4 regions of the Aliamphritea hakodatensis genome follow, and region 1 is predicted to be linked to each of the others. Evidence: predicted binding sites of a transcription regulator. Region 1 holds the regulator's gene; each other region holds the start of a gene.

Region 1 (8,101 bases):
CCTGAGACGTAACGGCTGCAGCCTGCGGCTGTGCCTCTGCTGATTCCGGTGACTTATTCACCTTACGAAACAAATTTTTTATCAAGTTAGTACCTATGTATTCAAATACTTATATTATTCCGCCGGCTATGCTGCATACTCTTCACTTTCTCTTTTCCACTTAAGAAGCGCATACCTTACAAAGCCCGGAACTCATCGAAAGACGTTACCGTCAGGCATTAGCCAACGGTACGCCGAAAAGGCGGCAAGGCATCTAATAATTGCCGCCCATAGCGCCGGCTTACTACTCGCCGGTCCAGCAGAACGATTCTGCCGGTATCCTGTTCGGTCCGTAATAACCGGCCGGCGGCCTGCGTCAGGCGCACCGAAGCCATCGGAACAGACCACTCCATAAAGGCATTACCGCCTTTGTTTTCAATCCATTCTGCCATGGTCGCATCAACGGGGTCATCCGGCACACTGAACGGCAGCTTGGTGATGATAACCTCCGTCAGGTACTTCCCTGGCAGATCAACCCCCTCAGTGAAGGAGGCCAAACCAAAAATAATACTGCCCTCACCGTCATCAATACGGCTGCGATGACGCTTCAGTATTTCATTTTTACTGTAATCACCCTGTGACAGCACACTATTGTTGAGCTTTTCGTCCAGCGAGGCAAGCACTGTGCGCATTTGGCGCCAGGAAGTAAATAACACCAGCGTAGCCGCTTTACTGTCGAGCTCACTGTTCAGGAAGTCACACACCGCCTGGGTATGTGCGTCCGGATCACTGGCCTCGGCATTCATCGCCGGGATATAAAGCTCAGCCGCATTATAATGATCAAACGGGCTCAGCAAACTATGACTCGGGGTGTCAGGCGGCAGCCCCAGATCATCAAGCACCCGGTCAAATCGCCCCAGTGCTGTCAGGGTCGCGGATGTAACAACAGCAGCAAAACAGTTTTGCCACAAATGCTGTTGCAGCATATGCGCAGCAGACACCGGTGCACTGTGAAATTCAAAATCCTGACCGATACCCGACTCTACCAGATTGACCCAGCGGGCTGTGGGGCTTTCTTTCAGCTCATCAGCCCGGAAAAAACTTTTCGACAGACCGGTAATGGACTGAAAGCGCGACACCATAAGCCCAAGCCTCGGATACCACTGCTCAGCCAGTTGTTTATCAATGTCACCCACCTCACCGTCCAGCGCCTCACGGAAAAGGTCCAGTAACATTTCATGACGGGTTAACAGCCGGGCAGCCAGATGCTCAGAATCTTTGAACATCAGCCTTAACTCTTCAGGGACTTCACCACCGGCAAAGCGGTAACGGTCACGTATCCGGCCATTTTCAGCATTGACCATCAGCGGCTTCACCAGCTCATGGATCTGTTCAAGCAGAATTTTTAAATCTTCGCCAGGACGTAACGTTTGCTCAACATACTGAGACATCACACCCGGATGACCGAGCTGTTCCAGCATCTGAGCATGTTGCTTGGGAAGGGTATTGAGCCAGCGCGACGATGACTTGATCCGCAAACTGAACGCAAAATGATTACTGGCCTTGGGCGCCAGATGATGCCCCTCATCGAAAATATATATCGCTTCACCGGGATCAGGCAGGATAGCCCCGCCCCCCAGAGAGAGATCCGCCAGAACAATATCGTGATTAGCAATCACGCATTCAACCTGATCCAGATCCCGCCGTGCCTTAAAAAAGCTGCAGGCACTGAAGTTGGTACAGCGGCGGTTAGTACACTGTAAATGGTCACTGGTTAAGGGTCCCCAGCGGGCATCTTCGATCTCTTCGGTAAGATTATCCCGGTCACCGTCCCAGCGGCCCGACGCGTACTCATTAAGCAGGTGCTTGTAAAAAGTCTCCGTTTCCGGGTCCAGCCGCATCGCCTGTTCATCTTCATACAGTGCGATCTGACCGGTTGAAGCACTTGAATCCAGGTGTTGCTCAACCTTGTTAATACAAAGATAGCGGCCCCGCCCTTTTGCAAGGGTAAAACTCATCGACAATTCAGTATGTTCAAGTACTTCAGGCAAATCTTTGTGCAGTAACTGTTCCTGAAGGGCCACGGTGGCGGTAGACAGAATAATCTTCTTCTTTAAAGCCTTGGCAACCGGAATTGCCGCCAGCAAATAGCCGATCGTTTTGCCCGTCCCGGTTCCCGCCTCTACAACACAGACGTGATTTTCCCCCAGGCGCTGAGCTTTATCGTCAACAGGGATATTACCAATGACTTTAGCCACTTCTGCGATCATCCGCTTCTGACCGGCACGGGCTTTTAAGCCACGGCTGGCTAAAAACTTACTGTAAGCAGTCTGTATCTGTTTTTTAAGATCGTCGGTCAGCACGTCAATCAATCCGTCTGTATGAATGGCGGCCATTCTATCAATAACACTGGATATATAAACATAAAAAATGTTTACAAAAGCAAAATACTGTATATAGTTACAGGCACTGGATAAAAACACAGAGATCATCATGAAACTAACACAACGACAAACCGATGTTCTTGAATGTATAAAACATTACATTGCAACCACCGGCTATCCGCCAACCCGTGCAGACATTGCCCGGGAACTGGGGTTTAAATCTGCTAATGCTGCAGAAGAACACCTCAAGGCGCTGGCGCGTAAAGGCGCAATCGAAATGATACCTGGCACATCACGGGGTATCCGTATTCCCGACCTTGAACAGGAAGCTGCAGGCCTGCCTGTCGTCGGACAGGTCGCCGCAGGTAACCCGATACTGGCTCAGCAACACGTTGAAGACCGCTGCACCATTGCTGCAGACTTCTTTCACCCGCCAGCGGACTATCTCCTGCGGGTACGGGGCACCAGCATGAAGAATGTTGGCATTATGGACGGTGACCTGCTTGCCGTACATCAGTGCAAACAGGCAAAAAACGGAGAAATCGTTGTCGCCCGTATCGAAGATGACGTTACCGTTAAACGCTTCAGAAAAGATGGCAACTTAGTGTACCTGATTGCTGAAAACGAAGAATTTGACCCGATTGTGATCAACCTGGAAGAACAGGAATTGTCTATTGAAGGCCTTGGCGTAGGCGTGATTAGAAGAGGATAACGACATGATGCAGGCAGAACTGGTAACTCAACCCACTCAGAACGCGAATATTCCCCTGATTCGCCCTTCTGACAGCATGTTAACTGAACAGGTATCTCAGCCGATGCCCGCTCTTGCTGGCAAAATCACTGAAATTGTTATGCAAAACAATGATTTTGATCAGTTAACGATGTTACTGCCTTTGCTTGCTCAGTTAAGCCGCGACGATCGCTGGTTTGCCTGGATTGCACCGCCAAGCAGCCTGCCCAAAGCACTGCTTTCGGCTGCCGGCATTGATCTTAACAAGATCATGCTGTTACAACCCGACGCCAGCCACACAACTTATGATCTGGCATGCCAGGCCCTGAAAGCAGGCACCTGCCACGCGGTAATCACCTGGCCCGGAATGCTCAGCAATGAGCAACTAAACGGCCTGGAAAATGCAGCTGAACACGGCGCCAGCCACGGCATTGTGATCCGGGACCGCATAGCCTCATAAAACAGTTTTTATCCGCCATAAAAAAAGCGCCCTGTGGCGCTTTTTTTATGATCGTTAACTGCTCAGTGCAAAACCGGCGGTTTCTCATCTTCCGCACTTTTAAGCTCCTGTGCTTCAGCAGCCTTATTCTGTATTTCTGCAGCCATGTGAATGCCGGCACTCAGCATCACCTTCGCCACATCAAGATGCTGATCCTGCAGGCGCTTTTTCATATCATCCGAGAAGCTGACCCGCATCACAGGCACATCATCGGACTCCATTTCACGCAGTACAACTTCACCACTCTCAAGCTCAACAATTTCCAGAAACAACTCAGCCATCAATAAAACTCTATCTTAAAAAATGAATTACCATTCCTGAGATACAGCGCGTAAGCGCTGTATAACTGAAGACAATGCTTCCAGCCACAATGTGAGACTGGATTGCCGGTCATCATCAGTCAGCATCGTTAAACTGATCTCAGAATGATGCACTACACCGGTTTCATGACTGTCTCCACCCAAAGCAGAAAGCTGTACAAATGTCCGTTGCATCTGCGCCAGCCAGGAGGCGATTTCTGTTTCAAGCATCGCCAGCTCCTGCAGTTCCGGTGATACAAAGTCCGCAGAACATCCTTCAAGTAAGACAACAGCACTGCCTGTATCAGCTGATAACGGGACATTCTGGGCCTCTGCCAATTCACGCAGAAATGACCGGTAAGCCTGTATCAGATGAAATACAACAGACTCATACTGTGCCTGCCGCGCAGGCTCTGACTCACCGTCAGCCAGCGCGCTATATTGCTGCAACTGCAGTTTTGCAAAATACAGTCGCTGATTTGTCAGACTCAAACCACTCAGAGACATACAGGTACCTGCCAAAAAAAAGAAATACTACACATCAATGGCCACAGCAAAAGCCGTGGCCATCAACCCTAAGTGTAGACCCTTACTTCTTAGCTTTCGCTTTAGCCTTTGGCTTTGCCTTCGCGGCTTCAACTACCCAGCTATTACCCTGATAAAAAGCCCGCCAGCCCGTCGCCTTACCCTCTACTTCAGTCATCACATACTGCTCTTTGGTTTTCCGGCTGTAACGGACAATACTCGGGTTACCCTCATCATCCTGAACCGGTGCACTGAACAGGAAGCTGTACTTCGGATCAATTTCTTTCTGGTGCGGCAACAACTCACTGATCTTTGGCGCGCGGGTTTCCCGTTTCCGCGGGAACTGGCTGGCAGCCAGGAACAAACCGGACGCGCCGTCACGCAATACGTAGGTGTCCTCAACCTTGTCACAGGCCAGCTCAGGCATAGGTACCGGGTCCATCTTCGGCGGTGCAGCTTCACCACTCTTCAGCAGTTTACGGGTATTTTTACAGCCCTCAGCGGTACAGCCAAAGAACTTACCGAACCGACCGGTTTTCAGCTGCATTTCCGCGCCACATTTATCACAGTCGATAACCGGGCCGTCATAGCCTTTAATCTTGTAGCTGCCTTTTTCGACCTCAAAGCCACTGCAATCCGGGTTATTGCCGCAGATATGCAATTTACGCTGCTCATCAATCAGATAGCTGTCCATTGCCGTATCACAAATCTTGCAACGGTGTTTATTAATCAGAATGCGGGATTCTTCTTCATCATCACCGTCAACACTGACGACTTCATCGCCGTGAATCAGATTCATTGTCGACTTACAGCGCTCTTTTGGTGGCAGCGCATAGCCGGAACAGCCTAAAAAGACCCCGGTAGTACCTGTCCGGATCATCATTTCACGGCCGCAGGTCGTACACGGAATATCAGTTGCAGTCGGCGAGTTAGGCCGCATGCCGCCTTCAGGTTGCTGAGCAATTTCCAAACGGTTTACAAAACCGTTGTAAAACTGATTCAGCAATACCTTCCAATCCGCTTCGCCACTGGCAATATCATCCAGCGCTTCTTCCATACGGGCTGTGAAACTGTAATCCATCAGATCAGTAAAGTTCTCTACCAGCCGCTCAGTAACAATGTCACCCATCTTCTGGGCATAAAAACGACGATTCTGTGACTCAACGTAACCACGGTCCTGTATGGTCGAAATAATAGGCACATAGGTCGATGGGCGGCCAATACCGCGCTTCTCAAGTTCTTTCACCAGCGACGCTTCAGTATATCGTGGCGAGGGTTTAGTGAAGTGCTGTTTGGGTTCAATCTTTTCCAGCTTCAGGGTGTCACCCTGCTGTACGTCCGGCAAAATAATATCGTCATCTGCTTTTGCTTTTGACAGCACCCGGGTATAGCCGTCAAAGCGCAGGATCCGGCCCTTTGTAGACAGTTCAAACTCACCGGCCTTAACCGTAATGCGTGTACTGGTGTACAGCGCAGGCATCATCTGACATGCAATAAACTGACGACGGATAAGCTCATAGAGGCGCTCAGCATCCCGCTCCATGCTTTTCAGGGATGTAGCCTCAACCGTCACATCCGAAGGACGAATCGCTTCGTGTGCTTCCTGCGCGCCTTCTTTACTGCTATAACGGTTCGGTGCCTCAGGTAAATACTTATCACCGTAGCTGTCCTGAATATAATCCCGGCAGGCAGCAACAGCCTCAGTACTCAGATTGGTCGAGTCCGTACGCATATAAGTGATGTAGCCCGCCTCATAGAGTCGCTGAGCCATCATCATGGTTTTCTTTACACCAAAATTCAGCCGCGTACTCGCCGCCTGCTGTAATGTCGAAGTGATAAACGGTGCAGAAGGTTTACTGCTGGTTGGCCGGTCCTGACGCTGAGCAACTTCCAGCGGTGACTGGCCGATCAGCGCCTTATACTGATCGCTCTCTGTCTCACTGGTCGGCCGGTAAGCTTTGTCCTGATATTTATTAACCTGCAGACGCAGGGCCTCTTTCGCCCCGGAACTTGCATCAAGATGCATCTCCCAGAACTCTTCCGGAATAAAACTGCGGATTTCCTGCTCGCGCTCAACCACCAGGCGCACTACCACCGACTGTACACGTCCGGCAGACAGACCACGGGCAACCTTCTCCCACAGCAGTGGCGAGACCATATACCCCACAACCCGGTCCAGAAAACGCCGCGCCTGCTGAGCATTTACCCGGCTCATATCCAGCTCGCTTGGCTGCTTAAACGCTTCCTGAATGGATTTTTTGGTAATCTCGTTAAATACCACCCGGCGGTAACGGTCATCTTCTCCGCCAATCGCTTCACGCAAGTGCCACGCAATCGCTTCACCCTCTCGGTCCAAATCGGTCGCGAGATAGATGGTGTCAGCATTTTTCGCCAGACGTTTCAGTTCGTCTACAACTTTTTCTTTGCCCGGCAATATCTCATATTGCGCCAGCCAGTCCTTTTCCGGATCCACCCCCATGCGCGCAATCAATTGGGTTTTAGCCTTTTTAGCTTTATGTTTCACCTTTTCTTCAGGTGACATTTTACGGGTAAGTGCGGCCTGTCTGGCCCGCTCTTTGGGATCAGATTTAGACGCACTCGCTGAACCGCTGGTAGGCAAATCACGTATATGCCCCACACTGGATTTAACGACAAAATCGTTACCTAAATATTTGTTAATCGTCTTGGCTTTCGCCGGAGACTCCACAATAACGAGGGACTTACCCATATACAAAAATCCTTAGAGGATATAATCAGCAACTCAAATCAGCGTGCATATATAATGTCTCAAACCTAAAGGGTCAAGCTTCTGATTAAAATTACAGGTTCAATTATTAAAATCTATTTCAACAGGGTATATGCCAGATCATGATTTGGCAGGTACAATAGCGACACTCTTTATTCGCATATAATTACAACTACCTGAGAATATGCTTCAAGACAACCTGATTATCTTACTGACTGTTGCCTCAATTGGTTTTGTTGCCATTTGTATCAACCACTTTATCGCCTCCCGGGAGCAGCGTGAAGAAGCCCGTATCAAGCGCCTGAGAGAGCTGCGCCGTAAATCTGAGCTGGCGCTGAACACGATTACCGTACTGCGGGAAGCCAGCTGCCGTAAAGAAATTATCGATAAGCTTAGCCTGTTCGTCACTCACATGATCGAAGAAATTTCCCGGCTGGCACCGGATTCTGACCTGCTGGCAGAAATCAGCAACCTTAAAGATACCAACGACAACACTCAGGTCGCACCCGGAAACTTCAGCAGTGACAAAGCCCTGAAACGGGCCCAGTTATTTATCAGTCATGCTGAACAGATTTTTGTTGAAATGGCAAAAATGCGCATGCTGACCCCCACGCAGGTACGCCATTATCAGCACGATTTGTACTGGCTGCATGTCTGCGTGTTTGCGGATGCCCACATTCAGCAGGGCAATGATTATCTGGAGCAGGAGGATCATCTGATTGCCCTGTCTCACTTTAAACACGCCAAAGCCATCATAACCAAGACCAGCGTACCCCAGAAAAAGAAAAAAGACCGCCTGGAAAAACTCGATAAATTTATCACTGCGGCCCGTAACCCACCGGAAACAACTAAAAACCCAAGTGAAGTCTCCGGCTAACCCTCAAAAGCAAAACGGGGTACGGTTTTGCCATCAACTGTCACCGTTTCTGTAAACATTCC
Region 2 (8,101 bases), 1.3 Mb from region 1:
TTCAGCATTTCCAGAATTTCGTCGCTGGAACAGTATGACTCAGCACGGTCGTGCTCAGTAATTGCCCCCAGCGGCATCTCTTCGATAAAGGTGATATCGATTTCCCGGTCACGGGCAAACTCCACCAGATCGACCACCTCATCATCGTTACGCCCTTTGAGCACCACGGCATTGAGCTTAATGCCGTTAAACCCGGCTTCACAGGCCGCATCAATGCCCGCCAGCACCTGATGCAAACGGTCACTGCGGGTCAGACGCTGAAATTTATCCCGCTGCAGGCTGTCCAGGCTGATATTCAGACGATCCACGCCAAAACGCTTCAGGTCTTTCGCCATTTTCGGCAACTGAGAACCGTTGGTGGTGATCAACAACTCAGCCGGCAATTGACCCATTTTTTCAATCAACCCCAGAACACCTTTACGCACCAGCGGCTCTCCGCCGGTCAGACGCAACTTATTGACCCCCAGATCAGTAAAACTTTTCGCCAGATTATAGATTTCTTCCAGTGACAGAACCTGCTCACGGGGCAGAAACTCCATCTCTTCAGACATGCAGTAAACACAACGGAAATCACAGCGATCAGTCACCGACAGACGCACATACTCGACCCGGCGGCCGAACTTATCGATTAAAACTGGCTGAGAAGATGTCGATTCTGTCATAACTGCAATCCGCCATACTGGCTTCTGGTGAGTAAATCAGTGAGAATGGACCGCCTTCGTCAAAGAAGCGAAGCATTACTCACAAACCCGATTATACCTCTATATAGCGCTAAAACTCATACCATAACGCCATATATAGAGCTGCTTATTCTAAGAGTCAAACAGACCTATGTACATGCTATTAAAACATCTGCACATGACCTGTGCCATGCTAACCCTGATTTCATTCGCGATTCGCGGCTTCTGGATGCTGACTGATAACCGCCTGCTACAGCGTCGCTGGGTGAAAATTGCACCGCACATCATCGATACTTTACTGCTGGTGACGGCGGTTGGCCTGACGATCACACTCAGCCAGTATCCGTTCACCGATGCCTGGCTAACGGCTAAACTGGGTGCTCTGGTTGCTTATATCGTACTGGGAACAGTAGCACTGAAACGCGGTAAAACCAAAGCGGTACGCACCGTAGCGCTGCTACTGGCACTGGCTTGCTGGGGGTATATCTTTGCCGTGGCACGCAGCCACATGCCTTTCCCCTGGTAAGCCATTGTTCTGACTTACCTGATGAGCAGCTCCAGCCGGAGCTGCTGACAACCTTTAAGGCCGGATATCCTGTTCAACCACCGGCTGATACAGGGTTTTAACCACATTGATCAGCTCATGCCGCCACGGAATCTGCCGAATGCCAAATGCGTTCAGCAACTTCTTACAGACCAGTACGGAAGATGCCGGCCGCTCGGTATCCGTGCCGTAATCCTTTGACGGTACCGCCCGGATTTCCTGCGCACGAAATTCTTCATACTGACCGGCTGCTGCCAGCACCGCTTCACTGAATCCGTAACGGGAAGTCACTTCAGCGCCGCAATAATGATAAGTACCCCAGGCATCTGCACCGTTATGCACCTGCTTAAGCATGGCAACAATCACCCGCGCGATATCCGCAGCAGAGGTGGGACAGCCACGGCGGTCATCCGCAGCGTCTATCACATCCTGTTGCCGTGCCTGACGCAACGCCCGCTGCATATAGTTATCGCCAACCGGGCTGAATACCCAGCTAACCCGCAAAATCAGATGCCGTTCCAGTTGCTGACGCAAGGCTTCTTCACCGCGCCACTTACTGTCGCCATACACTCCCAGAGGTTTGGCTTCATCGGATTCCGCATAACCGCTGGCATAATGGCCATCAAACACATAGTCCGATGATAAATGCAGCACGGCGATATCCCGGGCAGCACAGCAGGCCGCCAGGGTTTCAACCGCTTTGGTATTGCGCCGGTAACACTCATCAGGATCACGCTCTGCCTGATCCACGTCGTTATAACCGGAGGTGTTGATCACATAGTCAGGCTGAACTTCATCAAGCCGCTGCTCCAGTGCCTGACGGTCGTTGATATCCAGCTCTGCGTCACTGAAGGGTACCGGAATATAAAATGCATCGGCCTGGGCAGCCAGATTCAGGAAATACCCGATCTGGCTGTCGGCACCAATAATGAGCAATTTAGCTGGCTGGGATATAAACGCCTTCAGCATAACTGACTATTACCTCACAACAGAAACAATGGATCAGAACGGGATGTCGTCGTCGAAATCATCCATGCCCGGTGCAGGCTGCGGGGCCGGAGCCTGCTGCTGAGGCGGCTTCTGGTATTGCTGCTGAGGCGCCTGTTGCTGAGGGGGTTGCTGATACTGCTGTTGCGGGGCCTGCTGCTGAGGCGGTTGCTGATATTGCTGTTGCGGTGCCTGTTGCTGCTGTGGCGCCTGCTGCTGATAGCCACCCTGCTGCTGATAACCGCCATTATTGTCGCCACGGCCATCCAGCATCTGCATTTCGCTGGCAACGATTTCGGTGGTGTAACGGTCCTGACCGCTCTGATCCTGCCATTTCCGGGTCCGCAGTGAACCTTCCAGATACACTTTAGAACCTTTACGCAGGTATTCACCGGCAATTTCTGCCAGACGGTTAAAGAACACCACACGGTGCCATTCGGTACGCTCCTGCTGCTGACCTGTCTGCTTATCTTTCCAGCTTTCAGACGTCGCTACAGTAATGTTGGTAACCGCGTTGCCGCTGGGCATGTACTTAGTATCCGGGTCATTACCCAGGTTACCAATCAGAATGACTTTGTTAATACCGCGTGCCATTGAATTCTCCACTCCCCCCAGCGTCCTGCGGGGCTATATTACATCTGTTGATCTTGGTTCGGCCCCGGACGGTGGCCGATTCATTTTCCTGGCGCCAAGCATAGCATATTTACCCCTCTGAACACTCATCAATTATCTGTATAAATAAACAGCTTTTTAGGGTGCTTTTATATAGCATCTGCCTCTATAATTGACTCCTTTTGCGCACAAGTCGGACATACTGATGGAACAAATCCTGGTTCGCGGGGCCCGTACCCACAATCTTAAGAATATCGATCTGGAAATTCCCCGCGATAAGCTGGTTGTTATCACCGGGCTTTCCGGGTCAGGCAAGTCATCGCTGGCATTTGACACCCTCTATGCAGAAGGCCAGCGCCGTTATGTTGAATCGCTGTCGACCTATGCCCGGCAATTCCTGTCGGTCATGGAAAAGCCCGATGTCGATCACATCGAAGGCCTGTCACCGGCAATCTCCATCGAGCAGAAGTCTACTTCTCATAACCCCCGTTCTACCGTGGGCACCATTACTGAGATTTATGATTACCTGCGTTTGCTGTTTGCCCGTGCCGGTGAGCCCCGCTGCCCGGACCACGACCTGCCACTTGCCGCCCAAACTGTCAGCCAGATGGTTGATCAGGTATTAGCCTTGCCGGAAGGCAGCAAGCTGATGTTACTGGCCCCCATTGTTCAGGGCCGCAAAGGTGAGCACTTACACACCATAAGCGAGTTGAAAACCCAGGGGTTTGTCCGTGCCCGTATCAATGGTATTGTGGTTGATATCGACAGCGCGCCGGAACTGGACAAAAACAAGAAACACGACATTGAAGCCGTGGTTGACCGGTTTAAAGTCCGCCCGGATTTACAGGCCCGTCTGGCGGAATCATTCGAAACCGCACTGAACCTGACCGATGGCATTGCCACCGTTTGCTACATGGACGGCGATGGGGAAGACATGGTGTTCTCAGCCCGTTTTGCTTGTCCGAAATGTGGCCACAGCATCCAGGAACTTGAACCGCGGATGTTCTCATTCAACAACCCTCACGGGGCCTGTTCTTCCTGTGACGGCCTGGGTGTAAAACAGTTCTTTGACCCGAAAAAAGTCGTCAGCGATTCAAGCCTGACACTTTCTGAAGGGGCAATCCGGGGCTGGGACCGCCGGGCACTGTATTACTTCCAGCAGTTAAAAGCCGTTGCCGCCCATTACGATTTTGACATCAACACCCCGTTTGGCGAGCTTAGCGCCAAGCAGCAAAAGGTCATTCTGCAGGGCAGCGGTAAAGACAATATTGCCTTTAAGTACCTGAATGACCGGGGCGATTCCATCAGCAAATCCCACCCGTTTGAAGGGGTACTGAACAACCTGGAACGCCGTTACCGGGAAACCGAATCAGAAATGGTCCGTGAAGACCTGTCCAAATACATCAATATGCAGTCCTGCCCGTCCTGTGACGGCAGCCGTCTGCGCCGCGATGCCCGCCATGTATTCATTGCCACCGAGACCCTGCCAGAAATCGTTGAGATGGCCATCGGTGACTGCTATGACTACTTTGAAACCCTCAAGCTAAGTGGCAAACGCGGTGAAATCGCCGACAAGATCGTCAAGGAAATCCGCCTGCGGCTGGCCTTTCTGGTCAACGTGGGTCTGGACTACCTGTCACTGGAACGCAGCGCCGAAACCCTGTCCGGCGGCGAAGCCCAGCGAATCCGTCTGGCCAGCCAGATCGGTGCCGGCCTCGTCGGCGTAATGTACATTCTGGATGAACCCTCAATCGGCTTGCACCAGCGGGATAACGACCGCCTGCTGAAGACTCTGGTTCATCTGCGGGATCTGGGTAATACCGTCATCGTAGTGGAACACGATGAAGACGCTATCCGTCTGGCGGATCATGTTATCGACGTGGGCCCGGGAGCCGGGGTACACGGCGGTGAAATCATCGCTCAGGGTACGCCACAGCAGGTAATGGATAACGTGAACTCCATTACCGGCGACTACATTTCCGGCCGCCGTAAAATTGAAATACCCAGCAAGCGCAACACACCGGATGGCCGCTGGCTGAAACTTCTGGGGGCTACCGGTAACAACCTTAACAAGGTGAATCTGGAGATTCCGCTGGGTCTGTTAACCTGTGTAACAGGGGTCTCCGGCTCCGGTAAATCCACCCTGATCAACGGCACGCTTTATCCGCTGGCAGCCACCGAACTGAACAAGGCGACTACCCTTGATGCCGCCCCGCATCAGGAGATTGACGGCCTGAAACAGATGGATAAGGTCATCGATATTGACCAGAGTCCGATTGGCCGAACACCGCGCTCAAACCCGGCAACCTACACCGGCATTTTCACTCCGATCCGGGAACTGTTTGCCGGCACCCAGGAAGCCCGTGCACGGGGTTACAAGCCCGGCCGCTTCAGCTTCAACGTCAAAGGCGGCCGCTGTGAAGCCTGTCAGGGTGACGGGGTCATCAAGGTAGAAATGCACTTCTTGCCGGACGTATACGTGCCCTGCGACGTCTGTAAAGGCAAACGCTATAACCGCGAAACACTTGAAGTGAAATACAAGGGTAAGAGCATCGACGAAGTACTGGAAATGACCGTTGAAGACGGCCGTGAATTCTTCGATGCAATTCCGGCACTGGCCCGCCGCCTGCAAACTCTGATTGACGTAGGTCTGAGCTACATCCGTCTGGGTCAGGCTGCTACTACTCTCTCCGGCGGTGAAGCCCAGCGGGTGAAACTGGCCAAGGAACTGAGTAAACGGGACACCGGCAAGACTCTGTATATTCTGGACGAGCCGACCACCGGCCTGCACTTCTATGATATTCAGCAGCTGCTGAACGTGCTGTATCGCTTACGGGATCACGGCAACACCATTGTGGTCATCGAACATAATCTGGATGTGATTAAAACCGCGGACTGGATTGTCGACCTGGGGCCGGAAGGCGGCACCAAAGGCGGCCACATCATCGCGACCGGCACCCCGGAAGACGTTGCCGCTACCGAGCACTCCTACACCGGCCAGTTCCTTAAGCCGTTGCTGGAACGCTAACCTCTGTCAGACCATGTTTCTGCATCGCCCCGGTCAGCCGGGGCGACAGAAACAGATAGTCGGAAACATTTCGCTCCACCAGCCCGTCCAAAAGCAAATCTGCTTTCAGAGATTCATCCAGCGTTGCAATCCCCCGCATCAGGCTCTGGCGGATCTCTCCGGCATAGCCGCTGACTCCGCTGATCATCGGCAGACAGGGCGTCGGCTCACTGAAACCTATCACCTGCAAGGTTTCCGCTGCCGGCTCATAACGCTGTGCCAGCGCCCAGCTCACTGCGTCTATTGTCGCGATATCTGCCTCTCCTGCTGCCAGCATCTGCACTGAACGGCGGTGGCTGCCGGAAACACTGAAACTCCCCAGAGATTCAGCAGCAAGGCTGTAAAGCAGCGCAGAAAAACCCGACTGAGAATCCGTTGCGTTCACTGCGGCCCGCAGCGGCACCGAAGGCTCTGCAAGCCTGCAACCACTGAGACAAACAGTATCGGCATTCACCCCCGGCGCTGCCACTATCACGCTGTTGTACTCCCCTGCACCGCAACCTTCCAACCGGTAAACGGGACTGCCCAGTAAAGAGGTCTGCTTATACAGCCCCTGCGCAAAGGGTAATCCACAGGTTTGTCCGATCAGTAAATCCGGTGAACACCATTGCTGCACAAGGTCACCGCCCCCGGTCAGTGTCTCAGGTACAGTAATTTCAGCGGCAAGATCCTCCCGCAATACCCCAGCCAGATGCTGCCACACAGCGGCATGCTGGTCCTGCAGTTCCGGCCAGTCATACATAGGTAAGCGGGCAATCATCCGACCACCTCGCCGGAATTCTGCTGAACCGGAGTATCCTGCGTAACCGGCATCTGCGGATGGGATACCGGCTCTTTAGCCTGCAAGAAATATTCTTTAAACACCTGACGATAATTGTCATACCGGTACTGCTGGTTATCCGCCAGAAACTGTTCACGCTGTTCCCGGTACAGCGCCGGCAAACGGTACCAGGCCACACCGGGACACTGGTGATGCACGGCGTGAAAATTATTGTTCAGAAACAGAAAGGCCAGCGCCCCCCGGTCTTCAACCACTACGGTACGGGCCGCCACCGCAAAGTGTGCCCGGTGTTCCAGAAAGGTACGAATCTTGAGAATCGACAACCCCCCGTAGGCACACAGTAAATATATCCAGAGACTCACCTGCGCCACTTCAGCCAGCCACCACAGCACCGGGAGCAACCCCAGCAGATGCATCAGATACGCGCGGATCACCGGCCAGTCACCGGACATCACCGCCCGCAGATCACTCCGGTAGAACAGCCACATAGACAACGCCGGACCAATCAGCATCCGCCCCAGCAAACTGTTATTAAAATTGTAAATATCCCTGACGGCCGTCGGCATCGCCTGCCACCGTTGCGGATCAACATAATGCGACTCCGGATCATCGTAGGGGTCCGTCAGATTTTCATCCTGATGGTGAATAAGATGGCTGTCCCGGAAGCGCTCATAAGGCAGAAAAATACCGATTGGCAGGAAGACCAGCAGCTCATTCAGCCAGCGCCAGCCGGTAGGATGATTATGTAACACTTCATGCTGTAACGAAGATTGCAATGCCAGAACCACCGGTAAACTCAGCCATACAAGAGCACTCCACTGCACCGCTGACATTGCCAGCCACCAACTGCCGTAACAGGCAATTATCAGCAATAAAGTTGGCCACTCAATCCGGAATCTGCATTTGGCAGGCATAACTATCTCCTTAAGTATCAATAAGAAAAGCATATGCCCTGACATTCGGTGAGGCTATTTGTGAATTTGTAATTTATGCATAATATTTACAGCATTAATGTTATTTTGTTGTATAAATACATAAATCGTTACTTTTACAAAACAACAGGTGATCAGCATGGATAAACGGGAAATTGCCCCTGTGTTTCGTGAGCGTCTGAAAGATTTGCTGGCACAGTCCGGCCTTAACCCGAGCGAGTTTGCCCGCCAGTGCCAGCTGGACCGCTCGGCCATGAGCCAGTTTCTTGATCCGGCGAACCTGCGCCTGCCCCGTGCCGAAGCACTGATGCGCATCGCCGCCGCCCAGGGTGTGTCAATCGACTGGCTGCTAGGTGTGACCGGTGCCAGCGATGCCAGCCTGCAGGTATCCAGCAGTGCTGAAATTGAACTGATACCGGATCAGGCCCAGCATTCCCCCCTCACCCAGTGGCGGGCAGAAATTAACGGCGGCAAAACCCGCTATGTGCCGGCTTATCT
Region 3 (8,101 bases), 1.2 Mb from region 1:
GACACCGAGCATTTCCCTTGCATGTTCGCGGGAGGTGTTCGTTACATCGATCCCTCCCAGCATACGGGCAACTTCTTCGATCCGTTCGTCACAGCTAAGTGTGTTGATCTGTGTATGGGTGTGTTTCTTCCCTGCCCGCTTACTGACAAACAGATGCTGATGTCCCTGAGAAGCAACCTGCGGCTGGTGTGTTACACACAGTACCTGGCTGTGGCCGCCAAGCTGACGTAACAGCCTGCCGACGACTTCTGCGATAGCACCGCCGATACCTACATCTACTTCGTCAAATATCAGCGAAGGTGTGCTGGAGGATTTTGCGGTAATCACCTGAATGGCCAGGCTGATACGGGAGAGTTCACCGCCGGATGCTATTTTGTGCAGTGAGCGCGCCGGCTGTCCCTTGTTAGTGGAAATAAGAAATTCAATTTCTTCCAGGCCGTTGGGGTTGGGCTGCCCGCTTTCATAGGCCGTGAGCTGAACATCGAGGTTTGCTGCAGGCATACCCAGGTCATGCAGTTGTTGGTTCACCTGTTTGGCCAGTTTCCGCGCAGTGCGTGCCCGGATATCGCTGAGACGCTGTGCCAGCTGTAAAAAATCCTGATAGGCGGCGCTGACCTGTTCAGCCAGTGCATCCAGTTCCTGATCAGACATGGAGAGCTCTGCAAGCTCCTGTTGCTGAGCGGCAAGGTGATCAGTCAGATCTTCCGGGGCAATGCGGTGTTTTCGGGCCAGGTCAAAGAGTTTGCTGAGGCGTTCTTCCACGATTTGCTGGCGTTCAGGGTTAAGTTCAACCCGGCCAAGATACTGATTCATTTCCTGGCTGGCTTCTTCAATCTGAATCTGAGCGTTGGTCAGCATTTCCATGGTCTGGCGAATTGAGGGCGAGGGTGCCTTCATGTTGCTGAGTAAGTGCTGACACTGGTTCAGTAAGTTCAGGCAATTGCCGCTGTCGCTGTCCTGGGTAATCTGCAGTATTTGTTGGCCAGTCTGGATAATTTCGCCGGCATTGGCCAGTGTTTGCTGTTCTTTTACCAGTGACTCGAATTCACCTGCTTCGATTTGCAGGGTTTCCAGTTCTTCAACCTGATAGCTGAGCAGTTGTACCCGGGCGGCCTGTTCTTCACTTTGCTGCGATAATGCTTTGTGTTTCTGGTCAAGTGCGCGCCATTTTTTATGTTGCTGACGGACTTGCTGTACCAGCCGGGCCTCTCCTGAGAATGCATCAAGCAGGTGTCTGTGATGATCCTTTTTCAGTAACCGCTGATGTTCGTGCTGGCCGTGGATTTCAATTAAAAACTCACCCAACTGGCGTACTTTGGCGATTGGGCAGGCGGTACCGTTTATATAGCAGCGGGAGCGGCCTTCAGCGGTTACGACCCGGCGCAGAATGCACTGATCGTCCTGGTTGAGTTCTTCGGTTATCAGCCAGTCCCGGGCAGCCGCAATCTTACTGATGTCGAAGTCTGCGGTGATTTCTGCCCGTTCTGCACCGTTGCGTACAGTGCCACTGTCGGCTCGTTTGCCCAGTGCCAGCCCTAATGCATCCAGCATGATGGATTTACCGGCACCTGTTTCGCCGCTGACAACGGTCATGCCGTTGTGCAGCTCTAAATCAAGTTGTTCAACAATTGCGTAATTACGAATATTTAACTGTGTCAGCATGTGTCTGGCCTCGGTCAAAGGTAGCGCTTTCTTTACGTACTGCTGTGTTTAATCAGGTGCCGTTTCTGGCGGCAGGGTATTTGTTCGTATACTGTTTTACTGTACAGGCTGTGTTTTTGTACAGTGTTTTTCTAATTTATAAGCCATTCATGATTTGAGCGCAATATGTTTTCGTGTTTCTGATTAAAAAAATGCGTTTCGAAAACTTGAATCCTGCCTGTACAGCCCCATATATGTCAGCAACGCGATTTGCCCCTGTCGCTAAAGTTGTCAGGGGTAAAGATTTCTTTTGTGAAGCAACGGCCAGATATACGTTGCAGGCAGAAATACTTGGAGACTCAGATGGCAGGTGAAGACAAAGTTCAGGCAGATGCAGCACAGCAGGAAAATCCGGCCGGTGGTGCAGAAGACGTTCTTGAAACGGTAGAAGGTGTTCTGGCGGATGAAGACGAGCTGCTGGACACTGCTGCTCAGGGGGATGCAGACATCACTGCTCTGCAGGCATCTGTAGCGACACTGGAAGCACAGGTTAATGCGCTGAAAGATCAGGAATTACGCACCCAGGCGGACATGCAAAATGTACGTCGCCGCGCGGAAATGGATGTTGAGAAAGCGCATAAGTTTGCGCTGGAAAAGTTCACCAATGAACTGTTGCCGGTTATCGACAGCCTGGAGCGTGCAATTGAAGCCAGCCAGTCTGATGATGAAGCGGTTAAAGCATTGCGTGAAGGTGTTGATATGACACTGAACATGTTTGTATCCGGCCTTGAGAAGTTCAAGGTTGAGCAGGTAAACCCTGTGGGTGATGCGTTTAATCCGGAACTTCACCAGGCGATGTCTATGGTGCCAAATCCTGAAGTACCGGCTAATCATGTGATGGCTGTGATGCAGAAAGGTTACACCCTGCATGGGCGTCTTATTCGTCCGGCAATGGTGATTGTTTCTCAGGGCTAAACCTGTCCTGCTGCGGTAACGGACCGCAGGAAAAGATATAAAAGCCGCAAAAAAGATCCGGTTTTGGCTTGAAAGCATGAAAAGCGGACATATATAGCAAGCAAAGGCTTTATTACAGAATTTTCGCCCGTCATACCGGGCTCAGAAAGATTGGAGTTTTACAATGGGTAAAATCATCGGGATCGACTTAGGTACCACTAACTCATGCGTTGCTGTACTGGACGGTGAAAACACGAAGGTTATCGAGAACGCTGAAGGCGATCGCACGACGCCTTCTATCATCGCTTACACTGGCGAAGGTGAAACATTGGTTGGTCAGCCGGCAAAGCGTCAGGCGGTGACTAACCCGGACAACACCCTGTTTGCGATTAAGCGTCTGATTGGCCGTCGTTTTAAAGATGATGTTGTTCAGAAAGACATCAGCATGGTGCCATACAAGATTGTTGAAGCCGATAACGGTGACGCCTGGGTTCAGGTCAATGATAACAAGATGGCTGCACCACAGGTTTCTGCAGAAGTTCTGAAGAAAATGAAGAAGACTGCAGAAGACTACCTGGGTGAGTCTGTTGATGCTGCTGTCATCACGGTACCTGCTTACTTCAACGATGCGCAGCGTCAGGCCACTAAAGATGCCGGTAAGATTGCCGGTCTGGAAGTTAAGCGTATTATCAACGAGCCAACTGCAGCTGCACTGGCGTACGGCATGGATAAGTCTAAAGGCGATAAGACCATTGCTGTTTACGACCTGGGTGGCGGTACGTTCGATATCTCTGTTATCGAAATTGCTGAAGTAGACGGCGAGCACCAGTTCGAAGTACTGGCAACTAACGGTGATACTTTCCTGGGTGGTGAAGATTTTGACCTGCGTCTGATCGAATACTTGGCAGATGAGTTCAAGAAAGAGTCCGGCATTGATCTGCACAATGATCCGCTGGCACTGCAGCGTCTGAAAGAAGGTGCTGAGAAAGCAAAAGTTGAACTGTCTTCTGCTCAGCAGACTGACGTTAACCTGCCGTACATCACTGCAGATGCAACCGGTCCTAAGCACCTTAACGTTAAGATTACCCGCGCTAAGCTGGAATCTCTGGTTGAAGAGCTGGTTGAACGTTCACTGGAACCTTGCCGTATCGCGCTGAAAGATTCCGATCTGTCTGCGTCTGAAATCGATGAAGTTATCCTGGTTGGCGGTCAGACCCGTATGCCAATGGTTCAGGAGAAAGTCTCTGCGTTCTTCGGTAAGTCTCCGCGTAAAGATGTTAACCCGGATGAAGCGGTAGCAATGGGTGCTGCAATCCAGGGTGCGGTTCTGGCCGGTGACGTTAAAGACGTTCTGCTGCTGGACGTAACGCCACTGTCTCTGGGTATCGAAACCATGGGTGGCGTTGCTACTCCGGTGATCGACAAAAACACCACTATCCCGACCAAGAAGTCTCAGGTGTTCTCAACTGCAGATGACAACCAAACTGCTGTTACCATTCACGTGGTACAGGGTGAGCGCAAGCAGGCGAGCTCTAACAAATCACTGGGCCGTTTTGACCTGGCAGATATTCCGCCGGCACCACGCGGTGTTCCACAGGTTGAAGTAACTTTTGACATCGATGCCAACGGTATTCTGAACGTATCAGCGAAAGATAAAGCGACAGGCAAAGAACAGTCTATCGTTATTAAAGCATCTTCCGGTCTGAGCGATGATGAAATCGATCAAATGGTCAATGATGCCGAGGCGAATGCTGAGGAAGATAAGAAGTTCGAAGAGCTGGCGCAGGCGCGTAACCAGGGTGATGCCATGGTTCACTCTGCCAAGAAAACTTTGGAAGAAGCCGGCGATAAGGCAACTGAAGAAGAGAAAACTGCAATCAACGCTGCTGTAGAAACGCTGGAAGAAGCGCTGAAAGGTGAAGATAAAGAAGCGATCGACACCAAGACAGCTGCTCTGACAGAAGCTATCTCCGGTCTGGCTCAGAAGATGTATGCTGAAGCGCAGGCTGCAGAAGGTGCTGAAGGCGGTGCTGAACAGGCACAGGCTGAGCCGGCTGATGATGCCGTTGATGCAGAGTTTGAAGAAGTGAAAGACGACAAGAAGTAAGTCGTTTCATCTGAACAGATGATGCTAAACAGACTCGGGTTGCCTGGCAGCCTGAGTCCGTCTTTATACAGCGCGGGCCGGTCCCGCGTTGTCGCGTTTTTAATACGTGCCACCTGAGCACCGACGACAAGCGAAACAGATTATGTCGAAAAGAGATTTTTACGAAGTACTGGGGGTTGCCAAAGACGCCTCAGACCGGGATATCAAGAAAGCCTTTCGCCGGATGGCGATGAAGTATCACCCGGACCGTAACCCGGACGACAAAGAAGCAGAGGAAGCTTTCAAGGAAGTTAACGAAGCTTACGAAATACTGTCTGATCAGCAGAAAAAAGCCGCGTACGATCAGTACGGCCATGCGGGTGTTGATCCGAACGGCATGGGTGGCGGTGGCTTCGGCGGCGGTGCCGGTGGTTTCAGCGATGTATTCGGCGACGTGTTCGGTGATATTTTCGGTGGTGCGGGTGGCGGACGCCGTCGCAGTCATGTGCAGCGCGGTGCGGATCTGCGTTACACCATGGACCTTACACTGGAAGAGGCGGTTAAGGGCTGTGAAAAAACCATTACTGTACCGACTCTTGTAGGCTGTAATACCTGTGATGGCAGCGGTGCCAAACCGGGTACCAGTGCTAAATCCTGCGGTACCTGTGGCGGTGTAGGCCAGGTGCGGATGCAGCAGGGTTTCTTCTCAGTACAGCAAACCTGTCCGACCTGTCATGGCGAAGGTCAGGTGGTCTCTGATCCGTGTAACGACTGTCACGGTCAGGGCCGTATTGAAGAAACCAAGAAACTGTCGGTGAAAATTCCGGCAGGTGTTGATACCGGTGACCGTATCCGTCTGGCGGGTGAAGGTGAAGCCGGTACTCACGGCGGACCGTCCGGTGATTTGTTCGTGCAGATGAATGTTCGCGATCATGCTATTTTTGAGCGTGACGGGAAACACCTTTTCTGCGAAGTGCCGATCAGCTTTATCGACGCGGCATTAGGCGGTGAGCTGGAAGTACCAACGCTTGAGTCCCGTGTGAAGCTGAAGATTCCGGCTGAAACGCAGACGGGCAAACTGTTCCGCCTGCGGGGTAAAGGTATCAAGCCGGTTCGCGGTGGTGCTGTGGGTGACCTGTTAGTACGGGCAATCGTAGAAACGCCGGTTAACCTGAGTAGCCGCCAGAAAGAACTGCTGCGTGAGTTTGAGTCCGCGATGGACGACAGCCAGCAGCATCATGCCCCTAAGAAGACCGGTTTCTTCGACAGTGTGAAGAAGTTCTTCGAAGATATGACCTAAAATATAAACAGGGTCTGCAGCAGTGCAGGCCCTGTTTTGCAAGAGATTGAAGGCTCCTGCGAGTATCCTAGCCCGGCAGGGGTGTCTGTAGCCGTCAGATAGAGAGCCTGTTATGAGTGAATGGCCAGTGGAACCGGATGCCTTATGGCAACTGATCCAGCAAGAAGCGCGTAAAGAAATTGAGCGTGAACCTTTCCTTTCCAGTTTTTTCCATGCCAGCATTATTGGTCACAAGAGCCTGTGCGCGGCGGTCAGCTACTTGCTGGCGAGTAAACTGTCAGATGATGTGATGCCAGCTGTTGCCCTGCGCGAACTGATTGATGAGGCGCTGCGGGCAGATCCGGGTATTCTTGAGTCTATCTGTCAGGATATTGTAGCGGTGCGAACCCGTGATCCGGCGATTGAGCGTTTTACCATCGTGCTGTTATACCTGAAGGGCTTCCATGCCCTGCAGTCTTACCGGATTTCACACTGGATGTGGAGCCAGGGGCGCTATTCAATGGCACTGTATATTCAGAGCCGTGTCAGTTCGGTGTTTCAGGTGGATATCCATCCGGCAGCCCGGATTGGCCACGGGGTGATGTTCGATCATGCTACCGGCATTGTGGTGGGTGAGACCTGTGTCATTGAGAATGATGTATCTATCCTGCAGGGGGTTACGCTGGGAGGTACCGGTAAAGAAAGCGGTGACCGCCACCCTAAGATCCGTGAAGGCGTGCTGATCGCCGCCGGGGCAAAAATTTTCGGTAATATCGAAGTGGGTAAGGGGGCTAAAGTCGGGGGTGGTTCGGTTGTGCTGGATGAAGTGCCGGCCCACACGACTGTCGTTGGCGTGCCCGCAAAGGTTGTTGGCCGTCCGGATGTTGCCAAGCCGGCACTGGATATGGACCAGAATGTTCCTTGCGAACAGCCGTGCGCACCGGAATAAACACAGAGCTGAATAATACATTTATACCGGCCTGCTCTCTGCGGGCCGTTTATCAGGATTAAACCATGATTCGAGTAGCAGTTGCCGGTGCCGCAGGCCGGATGGGAAAAGCGAATATCCAGGCGGTTGAAGCCGCTGAAGGAATGCAGTTAGGTGCGGCGATTGTCAGTCCGCAAAGCAGCCTGATCGGTGCAGATGCCGGCGAGCTGGCTGGCGTTGGTAAGCTGGGAGTTGCCCTGTCCGGTTCGCTGGAAAGTGTTATCAATGACTTTGACGTGCTGATCGATTTTACCTCTCCTCAGGTGACGCTGCAGAACATGGCGCTTTGTGCTGAAAACGGCAAGCGCATTGTGATTGGTACAACCGGCCTGACTCCTGAGGAACGTGCCGGGCTGGACAGCTACGCCGATAAAATGCCGGTGGTCTTTGCCTCGAATATGAGTGTCGGCGTTAACCTGAGCTTTAAACTGTTGGCGATGGCGGCTAAGGTTCTGGGCGATGACTATGATGTTGAGATCATCGAAACCCATCATCATCATAAGGTGGATTCTCCTTCTGGCACTGCGCTGAGCATGGGTGAAGCTGTTGCCGGTGCACTGGGGCGTGATTTGCGTGAATGTGCTGTCTATGGCCGTGAAGGCCAGGTGGGGGCGAGAACCCAAAAAGAAATTGGTTTTGCGACTGTCCGTGCCGGTGATGTGGTCGGTGATCATACGGTCATGTTTGCCAATGAAGGCGAACGTTTTGAAATTACCCACAAAGCCAGCTCCCGTATGACTTTTGCAAAAGGTGCCGTACGGGCAGTAAGCTGGTTAAGTGAACAGCCGAAGGGTGTGTACAGCATGCAGGATGTGCTGGATCTGAATTAATGCTGCGCATTGTGCCTTTAAAAAGCCCCGGTATAACCGGGGCTTTTTTGTTTGCGGAAACGGTTAAAGGAGTAAGTTTGTGTATAAATTATGTTTTTTTGTACCTGAAGAGAATCTGGAAAACGTTAAAGAAGCGCTGTTTGCAACAGGTGCAGGCCGCATTGGGGATTATGACAGTTGCTGCTGGCAGGTGTTGGGCCAGGGGCAGTTTCGGCCGCTGGCGGGCAGTAATCCGCACATTGGCAGTATGAACCAAGTGGAACGGCTGGCGGAGTGGAAGGTCGAAATGGTGTGTGAAGACAGCCTGATCCGGCAGGTGGTTG
Region 4 (8,101 bases), 1.4 Mb from region 1:
ACTGCACTGCCAGCCTTTTCCAGCAAGCGGATACATTCCGGGCTGAGGTGACGCAGGTGAATATCGATACCGCCCTTCTGGTAACGCTCCACCAGAGAATCAATGACTTCGATCCCTGAGTGGTCCATTACCCGGCAGTTTTTAAAGTCGATAATCACTTCCTGCGGGTCGTAGCGTGGCGTGAACTGGTCACGGAAATTCTGCACAGAGCTGAAGAACAGAGGGCCATTCGGCTCGTAAATCTTCAGATAACCGTTGTTCTCCATGCTGGTTTCCACACGCATATTTTTCGCATGCTGCCAGGCAAAGACCAGTGCCGATACAATGACACCGACAATCACGGCAATCGCCAGATCCGTCAGTACCGTGACCACTGTCACTGTAATTACCACGAATATATCGGCCCGGGGAATCTTATTAATCAGACGCAGACTGGCCCACTCAAAGGTACCGATTACCACGATAAACATGACGCCAACCAGCGCTGCTACCGGGATAATTTCGATCCAGCTGGAGCCGATCAGAATGAATGTCAGCAGGAATAATGCCGCCGAAATACCTGAGGCACGGCCGGTACCGCCGGAGCTGATGTTGATCATGCTCTGACCGATCATGGCACAACCGCCCATACCGCCAAAGAAGCCAGTCGCCACGTTAGCAACCCCCTGACCGACACATTCCTTGTTACCACGGCCGCGGGTTTCGGTGATCTCATCGATCAGCGTCAGCGTCAGCAGTGACTCGATCAGACCTATTGCCGCCAGAATCAGCGCGTAAGGCACGATAATTTGCAGGGTTTCAAAAGTAATAGGCACCATAGGGATATGGAACTGCGGTAAGCCGCCAGCAATAGAAGCAGCCGGATTACCCGTCATATCAGCCAGTACATCCTGAACACTGCGGGCATCCAGATCCAGGCCGATCACAATGGCGGTGACAGTAATGATGGCCACCAGGGTAGAAGGCAGTGCCTTAGTCAGCTTCGGCAGGAAGTGGATAATGGCCATAGTCAGCGCCACCAGCCCCAGCATCATCATCATGGACTCGCTGTCCAGCCAGGTCAGATTGCCGTCATCGTCCAGCATCTGGAACTGCTTCATCTGGGCCAGGAAGATAACGATCGCCAGACCGTTAACAAAGCCGAGCATCACCGGATGCGGCACCATACGGATAAATTTACCCAGCCGGAACACCCCGGCGAGTATCTGGAATATCCCCATGAGCACCACAGTGGCAAACAGATATTCCACACCGTGCATGGCAACCAGGCTGACCATTACCACCGCCAACGCGCCTGTCGCGCCGGAAATCATACCCGGACGACCGCCAATCGTGGCAGTAATCAGACCAACCATGAAGGCAGCATATAAGCCGACCAACGGTTCTACGCCCGCCACGAAGGCAAAGGCGACAGCTTCCGGCACCAGGGCCAGAGCAACAGTAAGGCCGGAAAGAACATCAGCTTTCAGGCTCTGTGAACGCTTAACTAACAATTGCAGCATAGAATTTATGTGCTCCGGGAAAAATAATTACACCTGTAGCGACAGCGAACCGGCTAAACCGGGCTGTTCGGGTACAAATGACGCAAGAAAGGCGCAGGATTATATAACATCGCAACACTGCAATGACAGCGCCAATTGAAATTTGCCGGAGGATTTAACCATGAAATTATGACAACCGTTATGCAGTGGCATCATAGGATGCGCATCGGCGCTCAGGGGACGGACTCAGTCGAACAGACTCAGCTGTACGCCCTGCCGGGGTTTATGCTCCACCAGCCGGTAACCCAGACCGATCAGCCTTACCGGGCGTTCGCCACGCTGCCAGGCCTGCTCGCATAAATGCCGGTAAAGTGCGAGGTTTGGCGTCGGTGTCGCCTGCTCAACCGTGGTTTGCGAAAAATCATGAAACTTCAGCTTTACAACCGCCCCGCTGATATCCCGTTTATCTTTATGTTTATGATAGCGGCGCTGCAATTCCTGCATCAGCACCGGTAATTGCTGCAAACAGGTATTCAGGTCCTTCAGGTCCTGCGGATAGGTATGTTCAACGCTGACTGATTTACGCTCACGGGATACCTTTACCGGCCGCTCATCAATGCCCCGGGCCAGCTCATATAAGCGTTTACCGAAACGGCCGAAACGGTCAACCAGCTGTGCCAGCGAAAACTGCTTTAACTGGCCACAGGTCTCAATGCCCATTTCATGAAGCTTTGCCGCAGTTACCTTGCCCACGCCGAATATCTTTGCCACCGGCAGGGTTTCAATAAAAGATTCCATTTCATAGGGCGGCACCACAAAAAGGCCATCCGGTTTACGCCAGTCACTGGCGATTTTAGCCAGAAACTTATTCCCTGCCACCCCGGCAGAAATGGTAATGCCGACCTCAGCAAATACCCGGGCGCGGATTTCTTCAGCAATACGGGTCGCACTGCCGCCGCAATGTTCTGAACCGGTGACATCCAGAAAGGCTTCATCCAGCGACAGGGGTTCAATCAGGTCAGTGTAATCCTGATAAATGGCCATAATCTGCTGCGATGCCTGACGGTATTTTTCCATATTACCGGGCAGTAAATGCAAATGCGGGCATTTCACCAGCGCCTTGGCGGTCGACATAGCCGAATGGATACCGAATTCCCGGGCCGGATAATTACAGGTAGAGATAACGCCTCTGCGGTCTGACGCGCCGCCAATAGCAATGGGTATATTTCTCAGAGAAGGATCATCGCGCATTTCAACGGCGGCAAAAAAACAGTCGCAGTCACAATGGATGATTTTACGTGGCGGGCCTGATGTCCCTTTTTCGTCAGACATAAATTACGTTACACAATCAGAGCTGATGGCCTAAGTGTAATGCAACTCACTGTATAAAAAAACAGTGCAAAGCATTTTAGCTGTGCACTGTTTTCATCCCTTTTCCGGTCAGATTCTGTATGGCGCTTAATGACGCTTTAAAGAAGACTCAAGTGATTTCAGGTGGCTGCCGACCCAGGCCGGATCAAACGGGCCCCAGTTATCAATCACATAGTAGCCATCGTTATTTCGGCGGCCATCCTGCTTAAAATGAATTTTGATCCCCAGCCCCGGGATCGCTTTAATGACGTCCTGAATGGTGCGGCGTGGCCAGCCGGTTTCCTGCATCAGCGCAGGCACACTGGGGCGTTCAATCGTGTTAACAAGGTGAGAAATAACTAAACGGCGAGCAAAGGCGGAATTGAATTTTTTCATGATGAGTTCTACATCCCTTTAGAGGTCCTGGTATTTCACTGCATGCGCAGTACCAACAGCGTTTATCCCTTTAGCCCTTCTGCAAGAAAGACCGTTACGCTTGACTCAAGAATAATAATTTTGCAGCACGAATGCTAGGAGCCCCAGAAAAATTTCCGGCAAAGAAACATCAGGAGAGACAGAAAAACGGGCTGCTAAGCAGGCTGCACGTCTTCAGATGACCGGATCAGGTGTATGAAAAGCTCCTGACTGACGGGTTTGCTGTACAGAAACCCCTGCATTCGGTCACAGCCGAGCTGCTGTAGAAGCTCTGCCTGTTCCGGGGTTTCAACCCCTTCAGCCACGGTGGTTAACCCCATCCCCTGGGCCAGTGCAATCACCGAACGGATCAGCGCCGCATCGGCAGAATCCGTCAGTGAGGCGGCGACAAAAGACTTATCAATTTTCAGGGTATTAAATGAATAGCGGCGTAAATAACTGATAGAAGCAAAACCTGTCCCGAAATCATCGATGGATAAACGAATACCGGCCCCGGTAATCTTCTGTATCTGCTCATCCACTTCCGACCAGCGGTTCAGCAACAGGCCCTCGGTAATTTCCAGTTCAAGTACCTGCGGTGACAACTGATGCTGTTCCAGTAATGCCAGCAACCAGTCAGCAAAGCCGTTTTTCTGAAACTGTTTGGGCGACACATTGATACACATCCGGAAATCATCCGGCAGCGAACTGCGCCACTTCAGATACTGTTCCAGCGCCCGCTCAATCACCCACTCACCCAGCTCATTAATCAGGCCAAGGTCTTCCGCCAGTGGAATAAAGTCATCCGGGCTGACATTGGACAGCACCGGGCTGTGCCAGCGTAACAGTACCTCACAGGCAACGATCTCACTTCGCCGGCTACAGGTGATGGGCTGAAAGTGCAGGCTCATCTCTTCAAATTCCAGCGCCCGCTGCAAATGAGTTTCCATGATCATCTGCTGCTGGGCATGCTGGTTCATTTCAGGTGTAAAGAAGTGGTAATCGTTACGGCCTCTGGACTTGGCAATGTACATCGCAGCATCCGCGTTGCGCAGCAGGGTTTCTGCACTGTCCCCGTCCTGCGGATAAACAGCGCCTCCCAGAGACGCCGTGACAAACAATTCATGCTCATCAATGTACACCGGCGCATTGAAGGCCCGGAGTACTTTTTCAATGATCCGCTCTGCCACGGAAATTTCGTCGATATCATCCATGATCAGCAGAAACTCATCCCCGCCAAACCGGGCGATGATATCTTCGCTGCGGACAGCTTCTTTCAGAAGTTCTGCCACGCTGCTCAGGAAACGGTCACCGGTACTGTGTCCGAAACTGTCATTGATACGTTTAAAGTGATCCAGATCGATGAATATAACCAGTACATGGGTACCCCGCTTTTTTGCCAGCTTGATACTGTTCGTCAGGCGCTGCATCGCAACCATCCGGTTCGGTAATCCTGTGACCGCATCATATTTGGCCTGAAACGCCAGCTGCTGTTCCTGCTGTTTATGCCGGGTTATATCTTCCATGATGCAGACATAATGGGTGATCTGATGATCATCGCCGGTAATCGGCGCAATGCTGGTCAGCGCCCAGAACTCTTCTTTATTCGCCCGGTGATTCAGCAGCTCTCCCCGCCACGGCAATCCCTGATGCAGATTTTCCCACAGGCCGGCATAAATATGCTCCGGCATTTTGCCGGATTTCAGAATCCGCGGCGTTTCGCCAATCGCAACCTGGCTGTCATAGCCCGTGCTGGCTTCAAAGGCCGGATTCACATACTCGATAACGCCCTGCTGGTTGGTAATCAGAATCGCGGACGGGCTTTGTTCAACCACCGTCGATAGCTGGCGTAACTTCAGCTCCCGGCGGTTACGGCTGGTGATATCGGAAATAAACCCGACAAAGCCGCGGGTTTTACCCTGCTCATTCAGCCGGTAATTAATATTCACCTGAATATCGATCACACTGCCGTCCTGCCGGATACCTTTGCGGCTGTAAGTATCCAGGTGGGGGAACTCATCCACCATCCGGGTCAGTTTCCGGCTGTAATACTCCCGTTCCTCTGTCAGCATGGTTTCACTGATTGACCGGCCTACCATCCGGTCCGGCGGATAGGCAAATATCTGGTGGGCTTTGGGGTTGGCAAAAATGACCACCCCTTCAAGGTTGATCTCAATGATGCCGTAGGGCGATGCGTCGACCAGCGCCCGGAAGCGCATCTCGTTATCTATGACCTGATTCTGGCTGTTAATCAGTTCGGTCATATCCTGAACAACCCCTCTGATCAGGGTCACTTCCCTGAAAGGGTCGGTTACCGGCTCCGCCTGAATATGCAACCAGCGGGTCGAGCCGGTCGGGTGCTTCAGCCGCACCAGACAGGTATCCATCAACTTGCGGGTCAGCACCTTTTCCGTCAGGCCCTGTAGCTGTTCACGGTCTTCAGTAAACAGTTTCTCAAGTACATCACTTAAAAAGGCACTGCGCTGGGAGTGCAGCCCGAACAGGCTCCGTGCCTGCGCCGAGCAGCTGAGCTGCCGGCTCTGCACGTCAAGCGTCCAGCCGCCGAGGCTGGCGAGGCTCTGAATACGCTGTAACTGATCATTGCTGTCACGCAGGCGTTTGGAAAGGCTCAGCCGGGTAAGTTCAGATTCAACCCGGTTAATCAGCACCGGTAATAAACGCATCAGCCCGGAGGCCACCTTAAGCCGCCCGCGGGAGGCAACCAGCAGGTTACCCATGGGCCGATCGTCATGATCACACAGGGGAATACCAAGATAACCGTCCATCTCCAGCCTGTTAAGCATATCCGCCTGGGGATAACGCATCATGGCACCCTCAGGGATATACAGGACCTTTCGCCCTTTCAGGTCAAAACAGGGGGTATTTTCAAGACGATAATAAATGTTCGCGGCAGGTACGCCGTCAAGGCGAAGCGCCAGACTGGTGGCGTTATTCGGGTTTTCGTGATCCAGCAGAGACACCATTGCCAGGTCAGCACCCAGTGCTTTTGCCAACCCGTTAACCAGCCCCTGAAAAAAGGCTTCGTCATACAGGTTAGCCACTCCATCGATCAACTGCTGAAATAACCGTGAAGCATCCGTATCAATAAGATCAGAGGTCACAATAAGTCCTTTTCGGAGTGCCCTTCAGATCCGGATAACCAAGCTACTAAAGCCGGCAGACACTCTTAGTCTGGATGCTGGCGTCTGATTCTGCCGGAAGCCCGGCAATACAACCAATACACAATGAATAAAGATAACGTCCGACGCATCGCATCAATTTACCTGAAACTATAGGCAAGACAGCCAATTGTAAAGCCCCTGTTCACCTAAGCGGGTACCCTGCTGCCCTGAATTAACAGGGGATTTAACCGGAATGTCATAAACCGGCAAGCGAACTGTCACCGGGTAACTCTACATTATCTGCTACTTTTCCACGCAGATTAAGGTTCAGATTCCGTGATCAATGTCGAACAGATCATCCGTGATAAATACCCCGCTTTCATGACCAAACCGGCACCGGTCCGCAGGCCTGCTTTATATTGTCTGCGGCGGCTGTTCCATGAATCTGAAGTCAACAGCTTTCTGGAACAGCACAGTCACTGCGAAGGCTTTGAGTTTATTGACCGGGTGCTGGATTACTTTAACTTCAGCTACAGCCTGAGTAACACTGACCGCCTGAATATCCCCGCCAGCGGCCGGGTCGTGATAATCGCCAACCACCCACTGGGGGCGCTGGACGGTCTGGCTCTGATCAAACTGGTGGGCGAAGTCCGCCGTGATGTAAAAATTATCGCCAACGACATGCTGGCAAACTTCGCCCCGCTGGCACCGGTATTACTGCCGGTCGATAACATCAGTAAAACAACCCGCAAGCAGGACATCGCCAATATCACTGAGGCCCTGCGCAATGAAGAAGCGGTGATCGTCTTTCCCGCCGGCGAAGTTTCCCGAGCAGGACTGACCGGCATTAAAGACAGCAAATGGAACAGTGGCTTTTTGCGCTTTGCCCGCCAGACTAACAGTCCCGTGCTGCCGGTATACATCGGCGGGAAAAACTCACCGCTGTTTTACGGCTTATCAATGATAAACCGGAGTATGTCTTCGGTGCTGTTACCCCATGAAATGTTCAACAAACACGCTGCCGTTTTACCGATTAAAGTTGGCGAACCGGTTGCCTATAGCCAGATTGACAAGCTGCCCCTGAATAACCGGGAAAAAGTAAAACTGATCAGGCGTCATCTTTACCGGCTGGCCAGGGGCAAAAAGCCTTTATTCATCACTGAGAAAACCATCAGCCATCCGCAGGACCGGCAGGCCCTGAAACAGGAACTGCGGGGCAGCGAATTGCTGGGCGAAACCGCTGACGGCAAGAAAATCTATCTGTTTGATTACCGGGCCGACTCCGCGGTCATCGCCGAAATCGGGCGACTGCGGGAGATAGCATTTCGCCGGGTGGGTGAAGGCACCGGAGAACGGACAGATCTCGACCACTATGATCCCCATTACCGCCATCTGATACTCTGGGACGATGAAAATCTGGAAATCGCCGGCGCGTACCGTCTGGCTGAAATCTGGCGTCAGCAGCCCGGTAACAGCCAGCAACATCTCTACAGCGCCAGCCTGTTCAGTTACTCAGACAATATGCAGCCCTATTTTCAGCAGGGCATCGAGCTGGGGCGCAGCTTTGTGCAACCTCAGTACTGGGGCAAACGCAGTCTGGATTATCTCTGGTACGGCATTGGCGCATACCTGAAACGCCATCCGCAGGTGCGCTATATGTTTGGCCCGGTCAGCCTGAGCAATGCCTATCCTGATGATGCCAAGAATCTGCTGGTGAGTTTTTACCGGCACTAT

Evidence for each region. The regulator LexA, encoded in region 1, represses DNA repair genes until DNA is damaged. The targets are predictions, from matches to a motif close to TACTGTNTANNTANACAGTA.
Region 2: a site for LexA is predicted at 2,940-2,959, ahead of uvrA (excinuclease ABC subunit UvrA). Genes of this name have one in related genera too.
Region 3: a site for LexA is predicted at 1,752-1,771, ahead of recN (DNA repair protein RecN). Genes of this name have one in related genera too.
Region 4: a site for LexA is predicted at 2,861-2,880, ahead of dinB (DNA polymerase IV). Genes of this name have one in related genera too.

Annotation. Positions count from the first base shown of each region.
Region 1 covers NZ_AP025281.1:1,893,883-1,901,983, reverse strand. The annotation lists gene dinG (ATP-dependent DNA helicase DinG) at 219-2,375, opposite strand; gene lexA (transcriptional repressor LexA) at 2,473-3,075, shown strand; gene PCI15_RS08650 (cell division inhibitor SulA) at 3,080-3,553, shown strand; gene PCI15_RS08645 (hypothetical protein) at 3,616-3,873, opposite strand; gene PCI15_RS08640 (DUF6586 family protein) at 3,901-4,398, opposite strand; gene topA (type I DNA topoisomerase) at 4,481-7,144, opposite strand; gene PCI15_RS08630 (DNA topoisomerase I) at 7,347-8,039, shown strand; gene PCI15_RS08625 (DUF1653 domain-containing protein) at 8,036-8,101, opposite strand, start outside.
Region 2 covers NZ_AP025281.1:566,396-574,496, reverse strand. The annotation lists gene moaA (GTP 3',8-cyclase MoaA) at 1-662, opposite strand, end outside; gene PCI15_RS02525 (SirB2 family protein) at 838-1,206, shown strand; gene rfbD (dTDP-4-dehydrorhamnose reductase) at 1,261-2,193, opposite strand; gene ssb (single-stranded DNA-binding protein) at 2,227-2,805, opposite strand; gene uvrA (excinuclease ABC subunit UvrA) at 3,029-5,851, shown strand; gene PCI15_RS02505 (phosphate/phosphite/phosphonate ABC transporter substrate-binding protein) at 5,829-6,650, opposite strand; gene PCI15_RS02500 (fatty acid desaturase) at 6,647-7,585, opposite strand; gene PCI15_RS02495 (helix-turn-helix domain-containing protein) at 7,743-8,101, shown strand, end outside.
Region 3 covers NZ_AP025281.1:648,708-656,808, forward strand. The annotation lists gene recN (DNA repair protein RecN) at 1-1,662, opposite strand, end outside; gene grpE (nucleotide exchange factor GrpE) at 2,005-2,616, shown strand; gene dnaK (molecular chaperone DnaK) at 2,780-4,702, shown strand; gene dnaJ (molecular chaperone DnaJ) at 4,845-5,981, shown strand; gene cysE (serine O-acetyltransferase) at 6,094-6,909, shown strand; gene dapB (4-hydroxy-tetrahydrodipicolinate reductase) at 6,975-7,778, shown strand; gene PCI15_RS02940 (YqfO family protein) at 7,858-8,101, shown strand, end outside.
Region 4 covers NZ_AP025281.1:3,318,604-3,326,704, forward strand. The annotation lists gene PCI15_RS15365 (SulP family inorganic anion transporter) at 1-1,502, opposite strand, end outside; gene dinB (DNA polymerase IV) at 1,728-2,813, opposite strand; gene PCI15_RS15375 (helix-turn-helix domain-containing protein) at 2,940-3,227, opposite strand; gene PCI15_RS15380 (sensor domain-containing protein) at 3,422-6,367, opposite strand; gene olsF (bifunctional ornithine lipid synthase OlsF) at 6,704-8,101, shown strand, end outside.